DNA from 4 places in the Streptomyces sp. NPDC045287 genome. Region 2 is predicted to be linked to each of the others. Evidence: riboswitches for the same ligand, from Rfam matches in the RefSeq annotation. Region 2 holds a riboswitch; each other region holds the start of a gene.

Region 1 (4,201 bases), on a different contig from region 2:
AGACCTGCGGCTCGATGCACTCGTAGACCCCCGCGATGGACGCGATCGTCGCGGTCGGCGCGATCGCGAGGAGCAGCGAGTTGCGCAGGCCGACGGAGGCGACGCGCTCGCGCAGCGCCGCCCACCGCTCCGGCCAGGTCAGCTCCACGTCGTAGTGGTCGGGGTGCAGCACGCCGCGCGCCGTGCGGGTCTTGTCCCAGGCGGGCAGCGGGCCGCTGCGCTCGGCCAGGTCGGCGGACGCCTCGTACGCGGCGAGCATGATCCGCTCGGCGATCCGCGTGGACAGGGCGCGCGCCTCGGGCGAGTCGAACGGCAACCGCAGCTTGAAGAAGACGTCCTGGAGGCCCATCGCGCCCAGGCCCACCGGGCGCCAGCGGGCGTTGGACCGGCCGGCCTGCTCGGTCGGGTAGAAGTTGATGTCGACGACCCGGTCGAGGAACGTCACCGCGGTGCGGACCGTCTCGTCCAGCCGCTCCCAGTCGATGCCGTCGCCGGCGACGAACGCGCCCAGGTTCACCGAGCCCAGGTTGCAGACCGCGGTCTCCCCGTCGTCCGTGACCTCCAGGATCTCGGTGCACAGGTTCGAGGAGTGGACCGTGTGGCCCGGCTCGGCGGTCTGGTTGGCGGTGCGGTTCGCGGCGTCCTTGAACGTCATCCAGCCGTTGCCGGTCTGCGCGAGGGTCCGCATCATCCGGCCGTACAGGTCGCGGGCCGGCATCGTCTTGCGGGCCAGGCCCTTCGCCTCGGCGGCCCGGTACGCGGCGTCGAACTCCTCGCCCCACAGGTCGACCAGCTCGGGCACGTCCGACGGGGAGAACAGCGACCACGGGGCGTCGGCGTTGACGCGGCGCATGAACTCGTCCGGGATCCAGTGCGCCAGGTTCAGGTTGTGGGTGCGGCGGGCGTCCTCGCCGGTGTTGTCGCGGAGCTCCAGGAACTCCTCGATGTCGGCGTGCCAGGTCTCCAGGTAGACCGCGGCGGCGCCCTTGCGGCGACCGCCCTGGTTGACGGCGGCGACCGACGCGTCGAGCGTCTTCAGGAACGGGACGATGCCGTTGGAGTGGCCGTTGGTGCCGCGGATCAGCGAACCGCGGGCGCGGATGCGGGAGTACGACAGGCCGATGCCGCCCGCGTGCTTCGACAGCCGCGCCACCTGGTGGTAGCGGTCGTAGATGGAGTCCAGCTCGTCCTGGGGGGAGTCCAGCAGGTAGCAGGAGGACATCTGGGGGTGGCGGGTGCCCGAGTTGAACAGGGTGGGGGAGGAGGGCAGGTAGTCGAGCCGGCTCATCAGCCCGTACAGCGCCTCGACCTCGCCGAGGGCGCGCGCGGTGCCGTCCTCCGCCAGTCCGCAGGCGACGCGGAGCAGGAACTGCTGCGGGGTCTCGACGACCTTGCGGGTGATCGGGTGGCGCAGCAGGTAGCGGGAGTACAGGGTGCGCAGCCCGAAGTAGCCGAAGCGGTCGTCGGCCGCCGGGTCGATCACCGCGTCGAGCCGGTCGGCGTGGCGGGCGACGAAGTCGGCGGTCCGGTCGGCGATGAGCCCTTCGCGGTGGCCGACGGCGACCGACGCGGAGAACGCCACCGCTCCCTGGCCGGCGGCCTCGTCGGTGATCGCGCGGGCCAGCAGCCGGGCGGCGAGCCTGGAGTACGCCGGGTCCTCGGCGATCAGGCCGGCCGCCGCCTCGGTGGCGAGCTCCCGGAGTTCGGCCTCGTCCGACCCGGCGTGCCGGCCGCGCAGGGCGGCGGCGGCGACCCGGCCGGGGTCGGTGTCGGGAAGGTCCGCGGTGAGGTCGGTCAGGGTCCGCAGCAACGCGGTCCCGGGAGCGTCGGCTTCGGTGGCTGAGGCCGGATCCGCTGGCGCGATGGTCACGTGGGGGCTCTCCCTCGCTCGGCTCGGGGCCGCACGGCGGGGAGGCGGGAAGCGGGCGCACCCCGCCCCTGGGCACGGGGGCGTGCGTGACCGCGTCCGCCGGCCCACTCCGCGAGGCCCGGACGTCTGGGCACCCGGGCCGGACGGTCCGGGTGCGCTGTCGGCAGGTCGTCGGACTTGTGGGGTACGCGAAGGGCACACCGGTACACCGTTGCGGGACAGTTCCGGACTCGCACCGGATTCCCCTGCTACGACAGCGAGCACGAGCATACATGTGGGGGGCGCGGGATACGGCACCCCCCACATGTTGTGTCAGAGTGTCAGCTCGTACGCGAGGAGGGGCAGACCGGGCAGGGGCTCCCAGTCCCGCTGCGGGGCCCTGGCGAAGCCCATCCGGTCGTACAGCCGCCGGGCGCCGCGGGCCTGCGGGACGACCGACAGGACGAGCCGCGCGCAGCCGTCGACCGCGCGTGCCCGGTCGGCGCACGCCCGTACGAGCGCCTCGCCCACGCCCCGTCCGCGCGCCGCGCCGGACACGGCGAGCACCCGGAACTCGGCCTCGTCCGGTCCCGCGATGTCCGCCCACGGGCTGCCGCCGGACGGGACGAACGTCACGCCGCCCAGGAGCGTGCCGTCCGGGTCGACGGCGACGAGCACCTCGGCCTCGGCGGCCCGGCGCGGCACGTCGCGCAGCAGGTCGAGGTAGGGGTCGTCGGCCCCGTACTGGAGCAGCCCGCCGTCGAGGTAGGCGCGGGCGCTGATCTCGCCCAGGGCGCGGTGCTCGGCGGGGCGTACGGGGCGGATGGCGAAGTCGGTGGTGCTCGGTGCGGCGGGTGGGGTCCAAGTGGCGTCCATGGGACCCAGTGTGGCGGGATCAGCCGCTCGCGCCCACGTCGTTTCGGGGCGCCCCGTCGCCCACGGGCGGCAGGTCGCCGCGTTCGACGGGCTCCCCGGCGCCGGGCCGGAGCTCGGGCAGGACCGCGTCCAGCTCCTCGTCGGAGGCGCGGTGCGCCCGCTCGGCGGCGCCGCGCAACGTGTCGCGGTCGACGGAGCGGTCGGCGCTGACCCGGACGCGCAGCCCGTTCTCGGCGCGCACGTACGCGTGGGCGCCGTCCGAGGCGCGGTACCAGCCCGCGCCGTCCTTCTCGCAGGGGGTGCCGGCGGGGCCGGTGGCCGAAACCGCGGGGAGCTCCGCGCAGCTCGCCGCGTCGACCCCGCCGCGCTCGACGGCGAGGGTGATCGCGCCGCCGCCCGGGGAGACGTACGTGGCGGAGAAGCCGTCGTCGCCGAGGACGCCCACGGACTGCTCGGCCAGGTCGAAGCCGTCCGCCTCCGTCACGTACACGTGCTCGGGCCGGGTCTGCAGGGCGGCGGCGCGGGCCTCCAGTCCGGCCCGGTCGGGCACGTCCGCACCGGCCGTCCGCGTGCCGCAGGCGGCGAGGAGGAGCAGCAGGGCCAGGGCGGCCGGAGGGGGAGCGGGGCGGCGTCTCATGCGCCCATCCTCGCCCACCCCGCCCCGCGGAACGTGAGGGGCCCCGCACCACCCCGGCGGGGCGGTGCGGGGCCCTTGGGGGCCGCCGGGCCGCGCGGGTGGGGAGGGCGGGGCCTCCGGGCGCGGCGGGCCGGGGGGTCAGTGGCCGGTTCCCACCTTGGGCAGTTCGGGGCTGACCCCGGGGTCGCCGGAGTCGGCGGTGTAGTCGGACGCCGTCGTCTCGTCGACGCCCTCCGGGGCCTTCACCGCCCGCAGCACGAACGTGAGGACGACCGTGACCAGCAGGTTCAGCACGAACGCGGTGAGGCCGATGTAGCCGATCTCGCCGATGCCGGGGATCTCCGCCGACGAGCCGCCGAAGTGCTTCTGCGTGGGGCTCGCCACGTTGTACGCGGTCCACGTGCCGTACACCATGCCGACCGCCCAGCCGCCCAGCAGCGCCCAGCGGTGGAACCAGCGGGTGAACAGGCCGATGACCAGCGCGGGGAAGGTCTGGAGGATCCAGATGCCGCCCAGGAGCTGGAAGTTGATGGCGACCGTCTTGTCCATCGTCAGGACGAAGGCGAGGGCGCCCACCTTCACCAGCAGCGACACCAGCTTGGACACCTTGGTCTCCTGCTCCGGGGTGGCGTCCGGCTTCAGGAAGTCCTTGTAGATGTTGCGGGTGAAGAGGTTCGCCGCGGCGATGGACATGATGGCGGCCGGGACGAGCGCGCCGATGCCGATCGCGGCGAAGGCCACGCCCGTGAACCAGTCCGGGAACATGTCCTCGAACAACTGGGGGATGGCCAGCTGGCCGTTCTGCACCTTGATGCCGGCGGCGATCGCCATGAACCCGA
Region 2 (4,201 bases):
GGCGGAGCAGGGTGGACTTTCCGGAGCCGTTGGGGCCGAGGAGTCCGGTGACGCCGCCGGGGCGGGGCATGAGGGTGACGCCGTCGAGGATGGCCTTCCCGTCGGCGGTGCGGGTGACGCGGTCGGCGGCGAGGGTCATCGGGTGGCCTTCCTGGTCCGGTACAGCACGAGGACGAAGGCCGGCACGCCGAGCAGGGAGGTCATGACGCCGACGGGGACCTCCTGCGGTTCGAGGAGGGTGCGGGCCAGGGTGTCGACCCAGACGAGGAACACGGCCCCGCCGAGGGCGGTGGCGGGCAGCAGCCGGGTGTGGCCGGGCCCGACGAGGGCCTTGGCGGCGTGCGGCAGGACGAGGCCGACGAAGCCGATGGCGCCGGCGGAGCTGACGAGTACGGCCGTGAGCAGGGCGGTGGCGCAGAGCAGGACGACGCGGGTGCGGGCGACGTGGACGCCGAGGGCGGCCGCCGCGTCCTGGCCGAAGGCGAACGCGTCGAGGGTCCTGCCGTACGCCAGGCAGACGGCGAGGACGGCCGCGAGGGCGGCGGCGCACAGCGCGACGTCGGTCCAGCCGGCGCCGCCGAGGGAGCCGAGCAGCCAGAACAGCACCCCGCGGGTCGTCTCGGCGTCGGCGGAGGTGACGACGACGAAGGAGGTGAGGGCGGAGAACAGCTGCATCGCGGCGACGCCGGAGAGGACGACCCGGTCGGTGGTGCCGCCGAGGACGTGGCTCAGCAGCATCATCAGCGCGAACGAGCAGACGGCTCCGGCGAACGCCCCGGCGGACACCGACAGCGCGCCCCCGCCGACGCCGAGGACGACGACGAGGACCGCCCCGGTGGAGGCCCCGGAGGAGACGCCGAGGACGAAGGGGTCGGCGAGCGGGTTGCGGAGCAGGGACTGCAGGACGGCCCCGCACACGGCGAGGCCGGCGCCGCACACGGCGGCGAGCAGGGTCCGGGGCAGCCGCAGCTCCCACACGATGCCGTCGCGGATCGCGGTGAGGCCGGACGGGGCGCCGCCGAGGTGGGCGGCGACGGTGGACCACACGTCGGTGACGCCGATGTCGGCGGGCCCGATGGTGATGGCGAGGGCGACGGACACGGCGAGTGCCGCGAGCCCCGCCGCCGTGCGCAGCAGGGCGGCGGTCACCGGGCGAGGCCGAACCGGCGGAGGGCGGCGGCGACCTGTTCGACGCCTTCGACGGTCCGGATGGTCGGGTTCATGGCCTGGCCGCTGAGCAGGACGTACCGCTTGCGGCGCACGGCGTCCATGTTCCGGGTCACGGGGTGGGACTCCAGGAACTCGATCTTCTTGGCGGCGCTCTCCGCCGTCTGCGACCTGCGGGTGAGGTCGCCGATCACGAGCACGTCGGGGTTGCGGTCGGCGACCGTCTCCCAGGTGACCTGGGGCCATTCCTCGGTCGTGTCGTCGAAGGCGTTCTTCGCGCCGAGCTCGCGGGTGATGACGCCGGGCGCGCCGCAGCAGCCCGCCAGGTACGGGGACTCGGCGTCGGAGAACCAGTACATGAGGGTGACGTCCGACGCGTCGAGGCCCTTCTTCGCCTCGGCGACGCGGGAGGTGAGGCTCCGGACGAGGGCGTCGCCGCGCTCCTCCACGCCGAAGACGCGGGCCAGGTCCCGCACTTCGCCGTGGACGGCGGCCATGGTGAGGGGCCGGGTGCGGACGCCGTCGCCGTCGCCGCTGTTGTCCTTGCCCTCGCAGTCGGACGGGGAGAGGTACGTCGGTACGCCGAGCCGCTCGAACCGGTCGCGGGTGGCGACCCCGCCCTTGCCGAGGGTGGAGGCGAACGAGGCGGCGACGAAGTCGGGTTCGGCGTCGAGGACCTTCTCGAACGACGGCTGGTTCTCGGCGAGGCGCTCGACGCGGGCGTTCTCCTTCTCCAGCCCCTTCATGACCGGGTCGGTCCAGGTGGCCGTGCCGGCCATGCGGTCGGCGAGGCCGAGGGCGAGGAGGATCTCGGTGGTGCCCTGGTCGAGGGAGACGGCGCGGCGCGGGCCGTCCCCGGTGATCTCAACCTGGCGCCCGCAGTTCTCGATCACGCGGGTCGCGGCGTCGTCCCGGGGCGGGGAGGAGTCGTCGGAGGGGGCGCCGCCGCAGCCGGTCAGGAGGAGGGTGCCGCACAGGGCGGCGGCGGGCAGGCGCGCTGGACGCGGAAAGGGCACGGAGCCGTCCTCGGTGTCGAGGGCCCATGCGCGGGGCCCGTCCGTACGGTGCGCCAGCAGGTCTTCGGACTCGGGATCATCCGGACGGGGCGCCTTCCCGGGCCGGTGCGCGGCCCAGTGGCATCGGTTGCCCCGCCCGTCACCCTCACCGCTGCGCGTCAGTTCCGGATTCGCACCGGATTCCCTGACTCGTCGTACGCGTGCGTACGGAGTGCGACTGGCCCCGGCAACGTAGCACAGCCCGGTGGGGGTCGAGTCCGGGGGGCGGGGCCGCCGGGCCGCGGGGACGCGCCCGCGCCGGGACGGGGCCGGCTCTGAAAACCCCCGCCGTCGCCGCAGTTCGGCACCGGTTTCGGTGGCGTAGACCAACGGCGGTTCCGTTCGCCCTTCCGCGGCGCGTTCTACGTGCGTAGCGTGAAGCGTAACCTGTCATGTTCACACCAGGTTTTCGGAGGCACGCCATGCCCGTGCACAGATCCGGAACGACCCGAACCGCCATGGCCACGGCCCTGCTCGCCGTCCTGGCCCTCCTCCTGGCCCTCCCGGGAGCGGCGAGCGCCGCCGACGGCCCCGGCAAGCCGCCCCGGGGCAGCGCCCGCATGGGGACGGGCGTCGCCGCCCACGACGGCGTCGGCGGCGTCCCCGCAGGCCCCTACGCCACCCAGACGGAGGGCGTGGACGTCTCCAGCCACCAGGGCAACGTCGACTGGTCCGCCCTCTGGACGAGCGGGGTGCGGTGGGCCTACGTGAAGGCCACCGAGGGGACGTACTACAAGAACCCCTACTTCCCGCAGCAGTACAACGGCTCGTACGGCATCGGCATGATCCGGGGCGCGTACCACTTCGCGACCCCCGACACGGCCGGCGGCGCCGCCCAGGCCGACTACTTCGTCGACAACGGCGGCGGCTGGTCCCGCGACGGGAAGACCCTGCCGGGCGCGCTCGACATCGAATGGAACCCCTACGGCGCGGCCTGCTACGGCAAGACCCAGGCCGGCATGGTCAGTTGGATCCGCGACTTCCTCGCCCGCTACAAGTACCGGACCGGCCGCGACGCGGTGATCTACACGGCGACGAGCTGGTGGAGGCAGTGCACCGGCGACTACGGCGGCTTCGCCTCGGCCCATCCGCTGTGGATCGCCCGCTACAACACCACCGTGGGCGAACTCCCCGCCGGCTGGGCGTACCACACGATGTGGCAGTACACCTCCTCGGGCCCGATCGTCGGCGACCACAACCGGTTCAACGGCGCCTACGACCGCGTCCAGGCCCTCGCCAACGGCTGACCTGCCCCCGTCCACGGGCCCGCGCGGACGCACACGGGCGCGGGCGCCGCGCGGGCACGGCGACAGCGACGGCAACGGCAACGGCAACGGCAACGGCAACGGCAACGGCAACGGCAACGGCCGAACGCCGCAGCCCCATACGGGGGCGCGGCGGGCGGCGCGTACCCGCCGGGCGGGCCGGGCACCGGGTGGGCCGGGCACCGCCCGGACGCGCCGGACGGCGGGAGCCGGGGCGGCCTTCACCGCCCGACCGGCCCGGTCCGCGCGGGGTCACCGGCCGGCGCGCGCGGCGACGAGGGCCCCGGCGGGAGGCGCCGTGTACGCCAACCGGGCGACAGCCGGGGGGAATTCCGTGCGACGGCGCACCGGGGCTGGGAACCTCACCGACTGACCAGCCGCGCCGCACCACGGCGGCGCCGGCGACCAGAGAGGAGCACCTCACGTGACAGGCACCCCCACGCGGATCGGCGAGCGGCACGTCGCGGCCGTCCTGGCCATGGGCGGCGGCCTCATGCTCGGGCCGGCGCCGGCGGCGCGCGCCGGCTCCTCCGGCGGACGCGGACTGCCGGCCCGCGCGTCCGACGCCGGCCGGCCCGTCGGGCCGGTGACCGCGGCGGGGCACACCGCCGCGGACCTCACCGCGCCCGCCCCGCCCGGCGGCGCTCCCCGCGGGACGCGGTGACCGGGCGGGGCGTCACCCGCGTACGGGACGGGCGGGGCCGGTCAGGGACG
Region 3 (4,201 bases), on a different contig from region 2:
GCGCCTCCAGCGCCGCCCGCACCCGGGCCCGCACCTCGTCCTCCGGCAGCCCCAGGTTCATCGGCCCGAACGACACGTCCTGCCCCACCGACGCCGCGAACAACTGGTCGTCCGGGTCCTGCACCACCAGTTGCACCGTCGTGCGCAGCCTGGTGAGGCCCTTCCGGTCGTACGCCACGTCCTCACCGGCGACCCGCAGGCGCCCGCTTCGGCACCGCAGCCCGCCGCTGAGCAGCCGCAGCAGCGTCGTCTTGCCGCTTCCGTTGCGGCCCAGCACGGCCAGCGACCGCCCCTCCGGCACGGCGAAGTCGACCCCGGACAGCACGGCGGGACCGTCCTCGTAGGCGAACCCCGCCCCGACCAGCTCGACCACGGCGGATCCCGGCATCACAGCCACCTCTCCAGTACCAGGGTGAGGGCGACCACCGCCGCCAGCAGCGCCGCCGTCGCGGCGAGGAAACGCCGGTCCACCCGCGCGTCGGGCACCAGCACCCGCAGCGTGCCGTCGTAACCGCGCCCCGCGAGCCCCGTCTGCAACCGCGCCGCCCGGTCGAAGGCCCGCACGAACGCCGTCGCGGCCAGTCCCGCCACCGACCGCCACGCCGCCGCGCGGCCCGCCAGCCCGAGCCGCGCCGCCTGCGCCTGCCGGATCCGCGCCACCGCGTCCAGCAGCAGGAAGCCGATCCGGTACATCACCAGCGCGACGTCCACCACCGGCGCAGGCACCCCGGCCCGCACGAGCCGGGGCAGCACGTCCGACACGGGCGTGGTGAACGCGAACAGCAGCAGCCCCAGCGACGCCGCCGACGTGCGCAGCAACAACTGGCCGGCGTGCGCCGGGCCTCCCGGCGCCAGCGCCACGAACCCGGCCGGACCGCCGACCTGGAACAGCAGCGGCACGGCGCCCGTCACGCAGAACCCGAGCGGCAGCCGCCACGCCCGCCACAGCCGGCGCGGCGCCACCCCGGCCGGGCCCAGCAGCACCGCCACCGCCACCACCATGACCAAGGCCGCGCCCGGCCACGGCGGCAGGGACACCGCGCACCCCGTCAACCCGAAGCCCAGCACGGCCTTCTCGGCCGGATGGCGGCGGCGCCAGCGACTGCCGTGCGCCGCCACGTCGATGGGCAGCACCCGCGCTACTCCCCGGACGCCGCGGGCCCGTCGGCCCGGGCGCCGGACGCGGCACCGCCCCCGGCACCGGCGGAGGCACCGGCCCGGGCCCGCTCCGAGCCCTGCCGCCGGCCGCGCCGCAGCCCGAAGTAGTACGCCAGCACCCCCGCACCGAGCGCCGCCTGCAGGGAGAACAGCGCCGACTCGACCTCCCCGGACGGCGGTTCGTACAGCGGGGTGAACCACGGCTCGTAGTCCGGGGCGTTCTCCGTGATCGCCGTCTCCGCCTGCGCGTCGGCGCCCGCGAACGGCTCCTCCTCGCCCTCGCCGAGGCCCAGCGCCAGCGGCAGCACCGCCAGCGCCGCGACCACCAGCAGGATCAGGGCGTTGATCCTCGCGTCACGGCTCATCGGACCGTCGCCCCCTTCGCCGCGCCCGCCGCCGGGAGCACCCCGAGCCGCGCCAACTCGCCCTTGCTGGACTGCCGCAGCAGCCGCATCACCAGGACCGTCAACAGGCCCTCGCTGACCGCGAGCGGCACCTGTGTCACCGCGAAGATCCCCCCGAACTTCGCGAGCGCCCCCGCGAAGCCGCTGCCCGGGTCGGGGAACGCCAGCGCCAGCTGCACGCTCGTCACGCAGTACGTGGACAGGTCCGCGACGAACGCGCCGGAGAACACGGCCCCCATCAGCGGCACACCGGACCGGCGCAGCAGCCGGTACGTCCCGTACCCGGCCCACGGGCCGACGACCGCCATGGAGAAGGCGTTCGCGCCGAGCGTCGTGAGCCCGCCGTGCGCCAGCAGCAGCGCCTGGAACAGCAGGGTGATCGTGCCGAGCACCGCCATGACCGGCGGCCGGAACAGGATGGCGCCCAGCCCCGTACCGGTGGGGTGGGAGCAGCTGCCCGTCACGGACGGGATCTTCAACGCGGACAGGACGAACGTGAACGCCCCCGCCGCGCCGAGCAGCAGCGTCGAATCGGGGTTGGCCCTGACCTCCCGGGTCAGGGCCCGGACACCGTGGACGACGAACGGGGCGGCCGCCACCGTCCAGGCGACCGCGTGCTCCCGGGGCAGGAACCCCTCGGCTATGTGCATGTGGGAAGACCCTCTCCAGCACCTCGTGGATGGACAACGCGCCTTGGCCGGTCTCCTGGCTGACGGGTCGTACCGCCTCGGCTCCGCCTTCCCGGACGCCGCGGTCTCCCGCGGCGGTCCAGTGGCTTCCCCGCCTTCGCGGGGGGTGGAGCCGGACTTCCCGATCACAGTGGCGAGGGCCGCACCGGTTTCACACCGGTTTCCCGTACACCAAGGCCCTGCGACAGTAGTGCGTTGTCCTGCCCCCTCACAACCGCGTCCCGGTCACGCCTTGCGGTACTGGTACGCCTCCGAGGCCGCGGCCTCCACCGCTTCGAGTCCGCCGCCCGCCGCCGCGGTGACCACGGCCGCGACCGCGCCCTCCACGAGCGGCGCGTCCACCAGCCGCGTCCCCTCCGGCAGCTCGTCGCCCTCGGCGAGCAGCGCCTTCACCGTCAGGACGGCGCTGCCCAGGTCCACGAGCACCGCCACGCCGGCGCCCCGGTCCACCTCGTGCGCCGCCCGGGCGATCAGCTCCGCGTCGGTGCCGAGCCCGCCGTCCGGACCGCCGCCCGCCGCCGCCACCGGCACCCCGGCCGCCCCACCGGCCAGGCCGCGCGCCAACTCCACGACGGCCGCGGCGACCTGGGCGCTGTGCGAGACGAGGACGATCCCGACCGGCCCGCCCGCTTTCACCGTGCCCGCCCCGGTCACGCGGCCACCTCCTCGAGCGCCGCGAACAGCAGTGCCGCCGAGGTGGCACCCGGGTCCTGGTGACCGACCGACCGCTCCCCGAGGTAGCTGGCCCGCCCCTTGCGGGCGAGCATCGGCACGGTCGCCGCCGCGCCCTCGGCGGCGGCCCGCGCGGCCACCGCGAAGTCGCCGCCCCGCCCGAGCGCGTCGACACCGGGCTCCAGCGCGTCCAGCATCGTCTTGTCCCCGGCCGCCGCCCCGCCGAGCTGAGCCACCGCCGCGACGCCCGCGCCGAGCGCCTCGGCGAGGGCCTGCGGCGTCACCTCGGCGGCGTCGCCCAGCGCCTTGCCCGCGCGGCGCAGCAGCGTCCCGTACAGCGGGCCGGACGCCCCGCCGACCGTCGAGACCAGCCGCCGCCCCGCGACCAGCAGCACCGCGCCCGGCGTGGGCTGCGGCTCCGCCTCCAGCGCCGCCGTCACCGCCGCGAAGCCGCGCCGCATGTTCGCCCCGTGATCGGCGTCGCCGATCGTGGAGTCCAGGTCGGTGAGGCGGTCGGCCTCCCGGTCCACGGCCGCCGCGGCGGCGGCCATCCACCGCTGGAAGAACCCGGCGTCCAGCACGGCGCTCACCGCCCCCACCGCAGCGCCGGAGTCTGCACGGGCGCGTCCCACAGCCGCAGCAGCTCCTCGTCGGCCTGACACACCGTCACCGATGCGCCCGCCATGTCCAACGACGTCACGTAGTTCCCGATGAGCGTCCGCGCCACGGGCACCCCGCGCTCCCCGAGGACCCGGTGCACCTCGGCCCCGAAGCCGTACAGCTCCAGCAGCGGGGTTCCGCCCATCCCGTTGACCAGCAGTATCACCGGACCGGACGGGTCCAGGTCGTCGAGTACGGCGTCCACGGCGGCGTCGGCGATCTCCCGCGCCGTCATCATCGGCCGCCGCTCCCGCCCCGGCTCGCCGTGGATGCCGACGCCCCACTCCAGTTCGCCGGGCGGCAGGTCGAACGTGGGGCCGCCCTTCGCGGGCGTACCGCACGCGCTCAGCGCCACCGCGAAGCTCCGCGACGCGGCGTTCACCCGCCGGGCGACCGCCTCGACCCGCTCCAGCGGCGCGCCCTCGTCGGCCGCCGCCCCCGCGATCTTCTCCACGAACAGCGTCGCCCCGGTCCCGCGCCGCCCGGCCGTGTGCAGGCCGTCCGGCACGGCCACGTCGTCGTCGACGAGGACCTTGGCGACCTGGACGCCCTCGTCCTCGGCGAGTTCCGCCGCCATGTCGAAGTTCAGCACGTCACCGGTGTAGTTCTTCACGACGA
Region 4 (4,201 bases), on a different contig from region 2:
GTACAGCTTGCCCGCGCCCGCGCCCGTGCCGGTCTCCGTGCCCGTGCCGGTCTCCGTGCCCGTGCCGGTCTCCGTGTCCGCGCCGGTCTCCGTGCCCGTGCCGGTCTCCGTGCCCGTGCCGGTCTCCGTGTCCGCGCCGGTGACTGTTTCACGTGAAACGTGCGTGCTCATTCCGCCTCGCTCGCGATCGCGTTGACCGCCGCGGCCGCCATGGCGCTGCCCCCGCGCCTGCCCCGTACGACGATGTGGTCCAGGTCCGAGGCGGCCAGCGCGTCCTTGGACTCGGCCGCACCGATGAAGCCGACCGGTATGCCGAGCACCGCCGCCGGGCGGGGGGCGCCGTCCCGGACCATCTCCAGCAGCCGGAACAGGGCGGTGGGTGCGTTGCCGATCGCCACGACCGAGCCCTCCAGGCGGTCGCGCCACAGCTCCAGGGCGGCCGCGCTGCGGGTCGTGCCCAGCTCGGCGGCGAGATCGGGCACGGACGGGTCGGAGAGGGTGCAGACCACCTCGTTGTCGGCGGGGAGCCGCTTGCGGGTGACGCCGCTCGCGACCATCTGCGCGTCGCACAGGATCGGCGCGCCGGAGCGGAGCGCGGCGCGGGCGCGGGAGACGACCTCCGGCGTGTAGGCGAGGTCGCGGACGAGATCGACCATGCCGCAGGCGTGGATCATCCGCACGGCGACCTGGCTGACGTCGGCGGGCAGCCCCGCGAGATCCGCCTCGGCGCGGATCGTGGCAAAGGACTGGCGGTAGATCTCCGCGCCGTCCTTCTCGTAGTCGAACACTGTGCTCCCGCTCATCTCTGTGCCTGTGCGTCGTCGTTGTCTCGTCGTGCCGTCCGTACGGTGATGCCGTACGTGCCGTCGCCGGTGGCCAGTACGTCCACCCAGTCGCCCTGCGGGTGGCCGCAGCGGCGGTCGCAGCCGGACCAGTGCACGGGCAGCCCCCGGACCGCCGCGTCGTCCAGCGGCCGGGCGTCCGCCCGTACGTCGGCCAGGGCCTTGCCGCAGCCGGGCCGCCCCGTGCAGGCGCTCACCGTCAGCCAGGGCGACCCGGGGCGGGTGAGGAACCCGGCCCGGTCCAGCGCCGCGAGCCGCTCCTTCGCCGCCGCGCGGCCGGGCAGGCCCGCCACGACGAACCCGCGCCACGGCGTCACCCGCACCTCGCCCCCGGGCCCCGGCGCCAGGGCCCGGAACTGCTCGGCGGTGATCCGGCCCAGGGGCGCCACGACCGACACGGCACGGTCACCGACCACACCCGGCTCCGGCGGCGCCGCCACCGGCACCGCACCCGGCGAGGCGGCGGAGGCGGCCACCCCCGCACCCGCCAGACGCTCCGTCACGGCCACCTCCAGGGGCCGGTCGTCCGGCAGTTCGGCCACCCGCCAGGCACCCGTGCCGGCCTCCCGGGCAACGGCCAGGAACGCCTCGGCCGCCGCCAGCGCGGCCGACGGCGCGTCGCCCGCGGCCACCCGCCAGGACAGGTCCCCGATCCGTACCAGAGCGCACCCGCCCGGCTCTGCGAGCAACGTCACATCACCGCCCAGCCCGGCCACGTCCCCGCGCCCGTCGTCCACGGCGAACAGGAAGCGTCCCGACAGGGCGGTCGTCCACGCCCGCGCGCACAGCAGCGCGTCCAGCTCCCGCGCCCACGCCTGGGCGTCCCCGTGGGACCGTCCGTCCAGTCCGCAGAGGGGCGACACCACCATGTTCCGCACGCGTTCGTGCGCCGCCGAGGGCAGCAGCCCGGCCTCGCCGAGCAGCTCCGCGAGGGCGAGCCCGCAGTCGTCGGGCAGGCCGCGCAGGTCGAGGTTGCCGCGCGAGGTGACACCGAGCCGGCCGTCGCCCAGCCGCTCCGCTGCCCCGGCCAGCACGGCCACCTGGTGGGCCGTCAGGACGCCGGTGGGCAGCCGCAGCCGGGCGAGTCCGCCGTCGTCCGCCCGGTGCAGCCGCAGGGCGCCGGGGCACGCGTCGGCACGGTCGCGGACACGGTCCCGTATGTGGGATTCGCCCCCGTTCCGGGGCTTTGATGGGCTGGGCGGCATGGCGGCGAGCATACGCGCAGCCTCTACTATGCAGACGGCACAGGGTCCCAGGACCCTAGGGAGGAAGCACGGTGCGAATCCGGCGCGGTCCCGCCACTGTGAGCAGGGCCCCCGGGGTCCCGCGAGTCAGGAACTCCCGCCACCCACGACCACCCGGGGCGAGGACACCCCGAGGAAGGCCCGGCACGCCGTGATCCTGCTGCTGTCGCACTCCGACACCGACCTGCTGAGCGCCCGCGCGGCCGGAGGCCCGGTCGAGTACCGGTTCGCCAACCCCGCACGCCTCCCCATCGACGAGCTGCCCGGCCTCCTCGACGGCGCCGACCTCGTCGTCGTACGCCTCCTCGGCGGACTGCGCGCCTGGGAGGAGGGCATCGACCTGCTCCGCGCCCAGGACCGCCCCGTCGTCTTCCTCACCGGCGAACAGGCGCCCGACGCACAGCTCATGGAGGCGTCCACCGTCCCCATCGGCGTCGCCACCGAGGCCCACGCCTACCTCGCCCACGGCGGCCCGGACAACCTGGAGCAGCTCGCCCGGTTCCTGTCCGACACGGTCCTCCTCACCGGCCACGGCTTCGACCCGCCGGCCGCCGCCCCCACCTGGGGCCCCCTGGAGCGCACCCCCCGTGCCACCGACGGCCCGACCGTCGCCGTGCTCTACTACCGCGCCCACCACATGAGCGGCAACACCGCCTTCGTCGGCGCCCTGTGCGACGCCATCGAGGACGCCGGCGGACGCGCCCTCCCCCTGTACGTCGCCTCCCTGCGCGCCCCCGAGCCCGAGCTGCTCGACCGGCTGCGCGGCGCCGACGCCGTCGTCACCACCGTCCTCGCCGCCGGCGGCACCAAGCCCGCCGAGGCCCAGGCCGGCGGGGACGAGGAGGCGTGGGATGCGGGCGCGCTCGCCTCCCTCGACGTGCCCGTCCTCCAGGCGCTGTGCCTCACCGGTTCGCGCGCCGACTGGGAGGGGAACGACGAGGGCCTGTCCCCGCTCGACGCGGCCAGCCAGGTCGCCGTACCCGAGTTCGACGGGCGGCTCATCACCGTCCCGTTCTCCTTCAAGGAGATCGACGAGGACGGCCTGCCCGCGTACGTCCCCGACGCCGAGCGCGCGGCCCGCGTCGCCGGGATCGCCGTCCGCCACGCCCGGCTCCGGCACATCCCCAACGCCGAGAAGCGCCTGGCGCTGGTCCTCTCCGCGTACCCGACGAAGCACTCCCGCATCGGCAACGCCGTCGGCCTCGACACGCCCGCTTCCGCCGTCGCCCTGCTGCGCCGGCTGCGCGAGGAGGGGTACGACTTCGGCGACGAGGACGTGCCGGGCCTCGCGTCCGGCGACGGCGACGAGCTGATCTACGCCCTCATCGAGGCGGGCGGTCACGACCAGGACTGGCTCACCGAGGAGCAACTGGCCCGCAACCCGGTCCGCATCCCGGCCGCCGACTACCGGCGCTGGTTCGCGACGCTGCCGGAGGAGCTGCGCTCGGCCGTCGAGGAGCACTGGGGCCCGCCGCCCGGCGAGATGTTCCTCGACCGGTCCCGCAACCCCGAGGGCGACATCGTCCTCGCCGCGCTGCGCCGGGGGAACCTGCTCGTCCTCATCCAGCCGCCGCGCGGCTTCGGCGAGAACCCGATCGCGATCTACCACGACCCGGACCTGCCGCCGTCCCACCACTACCTGGCCGCCTACCGGTGGATCGCCACACCCGCGTCCGACGGCGGTTTCGGCGCGGACGCCATGGTCCACCTCGGCAAGCACGGCAACCTGGAGTGGCTGCCCGGCAAGAACGCCGGCCTGTCCGCCGCGTGCGGCCCCGACGCGGCCCTCGGCGACCTGCCGCTGATCTACCCGTTCCTCGTCAACGACCCCGGCGAGGGCACCCAGGCCAAGCGCCGCGCCCACGCCACGCTCGTCGACCACCTCGTACCGCCGATGGCCCGCGCCGACTCCTACGGCGACATCGCGCGGCTGGAGCAACTGCTCGACGAGTACGCGCAGATCTCCTCCATGGACCCGGCGAAGCTCCCCGCGATCCGCGCGCAGATCTGGACCCTCATCCAGGCCGCCCGCCTCGACCACGACCTCGGCCTGGAGGACCGGCCCGACGACGACGGGTTCGACGACTTCCTCCTGCACGTCGACGGCTGGCTGTG

The links. Region 2 has a riboswitch for cobalamin ahead of AC07D6_RS23695 (ABC transporter substrate-binding protein). Riboswitches for the same ligand answer to the same signal wherever they lie in the genome.
Region 1: another riboswitch for cobalamin. It lies ahead of AC07D6_RS09820 (ribonucleoside-diphosphate reductase subunit alpha); the one in region 2 lies ahead of AC07D6_RS23695 (ABC transporter substrate-binding protein).
Region 3: another riboswitch for cobalamin. It lies ahead of AC07D6_RS04165 (energy-coupling factor ABC transporter permease); the one in region 2 lies ahead of AC07D6_RS23695 (ABC transporter substrate-binding protein).
Region 4: another riboswitch for cobalamin. It lies ahead of cobN (cobaltochelatase subunit CobN); the one in region 2 lies ahead of AC07D6_RS23695 (ABC transporter substrate-binding protein).

The regions. Positions count from the first base shown of each region.
Region 1 covers NZ_JBWKJG010000004.1:337,344-341,544, reverse strand. The annotation lists gene AC07D6_RS09820 (ribonucleoside-diphosphate reductase subunit alpha) at 1-1,870, opposite strand, end outside; cobalamin riboswitch at 2,016-2,150, opposite strand; gene AC07D6_RS09815 (GNAT family N-acetyltransferase) at 2,183-2,725, opposite strand; gene AC07D6_RS09810 (hypothetical protein) at 2,745-3,362, opposite strand; gene mctP (monocarboxylate uptake permease MctP) at 3,501-4,201, opposite strand, start outside.
Region 2 covers NZ_JBWKJG010000015.1:20,454-24,654, reverse strand. The annotation lists gene AC07D6_RS23705 (ABC transporter ATP-binding protein) at 1-139, opposite strand, end outside; gene AC07D6_RS23700 (FecCD family ABC transporter permease) at 136-1,149, opposite strand; gene AC07D6_RS23695 (ABC transporter substrate-binding protein) at 1,146-2,183, opposite strand; cobalamin riboswitch at 2,222-2,420, opposite strand; gene AC07D6_RS23690 (lysozyme) at 2,645-3,469, shown strand; gene AC07D6_RS23685 (hypothetical protein) at 3,912-4,151, shown strand; gene AC07D6_RS23680 (methyltransferase domain-containing protein) at 4,193-4,201, opposite strand, start outside.
Region 3 covers NZ_JBWKJG010000002.1:198,998-203,198, forward strand. The annotation lists gene AC07D6_RS04150 (energy-coupling factor ABC transporter ATP-binding protein) at 1-388, opposite strand, end outside; gene cbiQ (cobalt ECF transporter T component CbiQ) at 388-1,134, opposite strand; gene AC07D6_RS04160 (energy-coupling factor ABC transporter substrate-binding protein) at 1,140-1,523, opposite strand; gene AC07D6_RS04165 (energy-coupling factor ABC transporter permease) at 1,520-2,212, opposite strand; cobalamin riboswitch at 2,241-2,442, opposite strand; gene AC07D6_RS04170 (PTS sugar transporter subunit IIA domain-containing protein) at 2,477-2,905, opposite strand; gene dhaL (dihydroxyacetone kinase subunit DhaL) at 2,902-3,504, opposite strand; gene dhaK (dihydroxyacetone kinase subunit DhaK) at 3,510-4,201, opposite strand, start outside.
Region 4 covers NZ_JBWKJG010000008.1:20,190-24,390, reverse strand. The annotation lists gene AC07D6_RS15145 (precorrin-2 C(20)-methyltransferase) at 1-171, opposite strand, end outside; gene AC07D6_RS15140 (precorrin-8X methylmutase) at 168-803, opposite strand; gene AC07D6_RS15135 (cobalamin biosynthesis protein CobG) at 800-2,059, opposite strand; cobalamin riboswitch at 2,070-2,201, shown strand; gene cobN (cobaltochelatase subunit CobN) at 2,238-4,201, shown strand, end outside.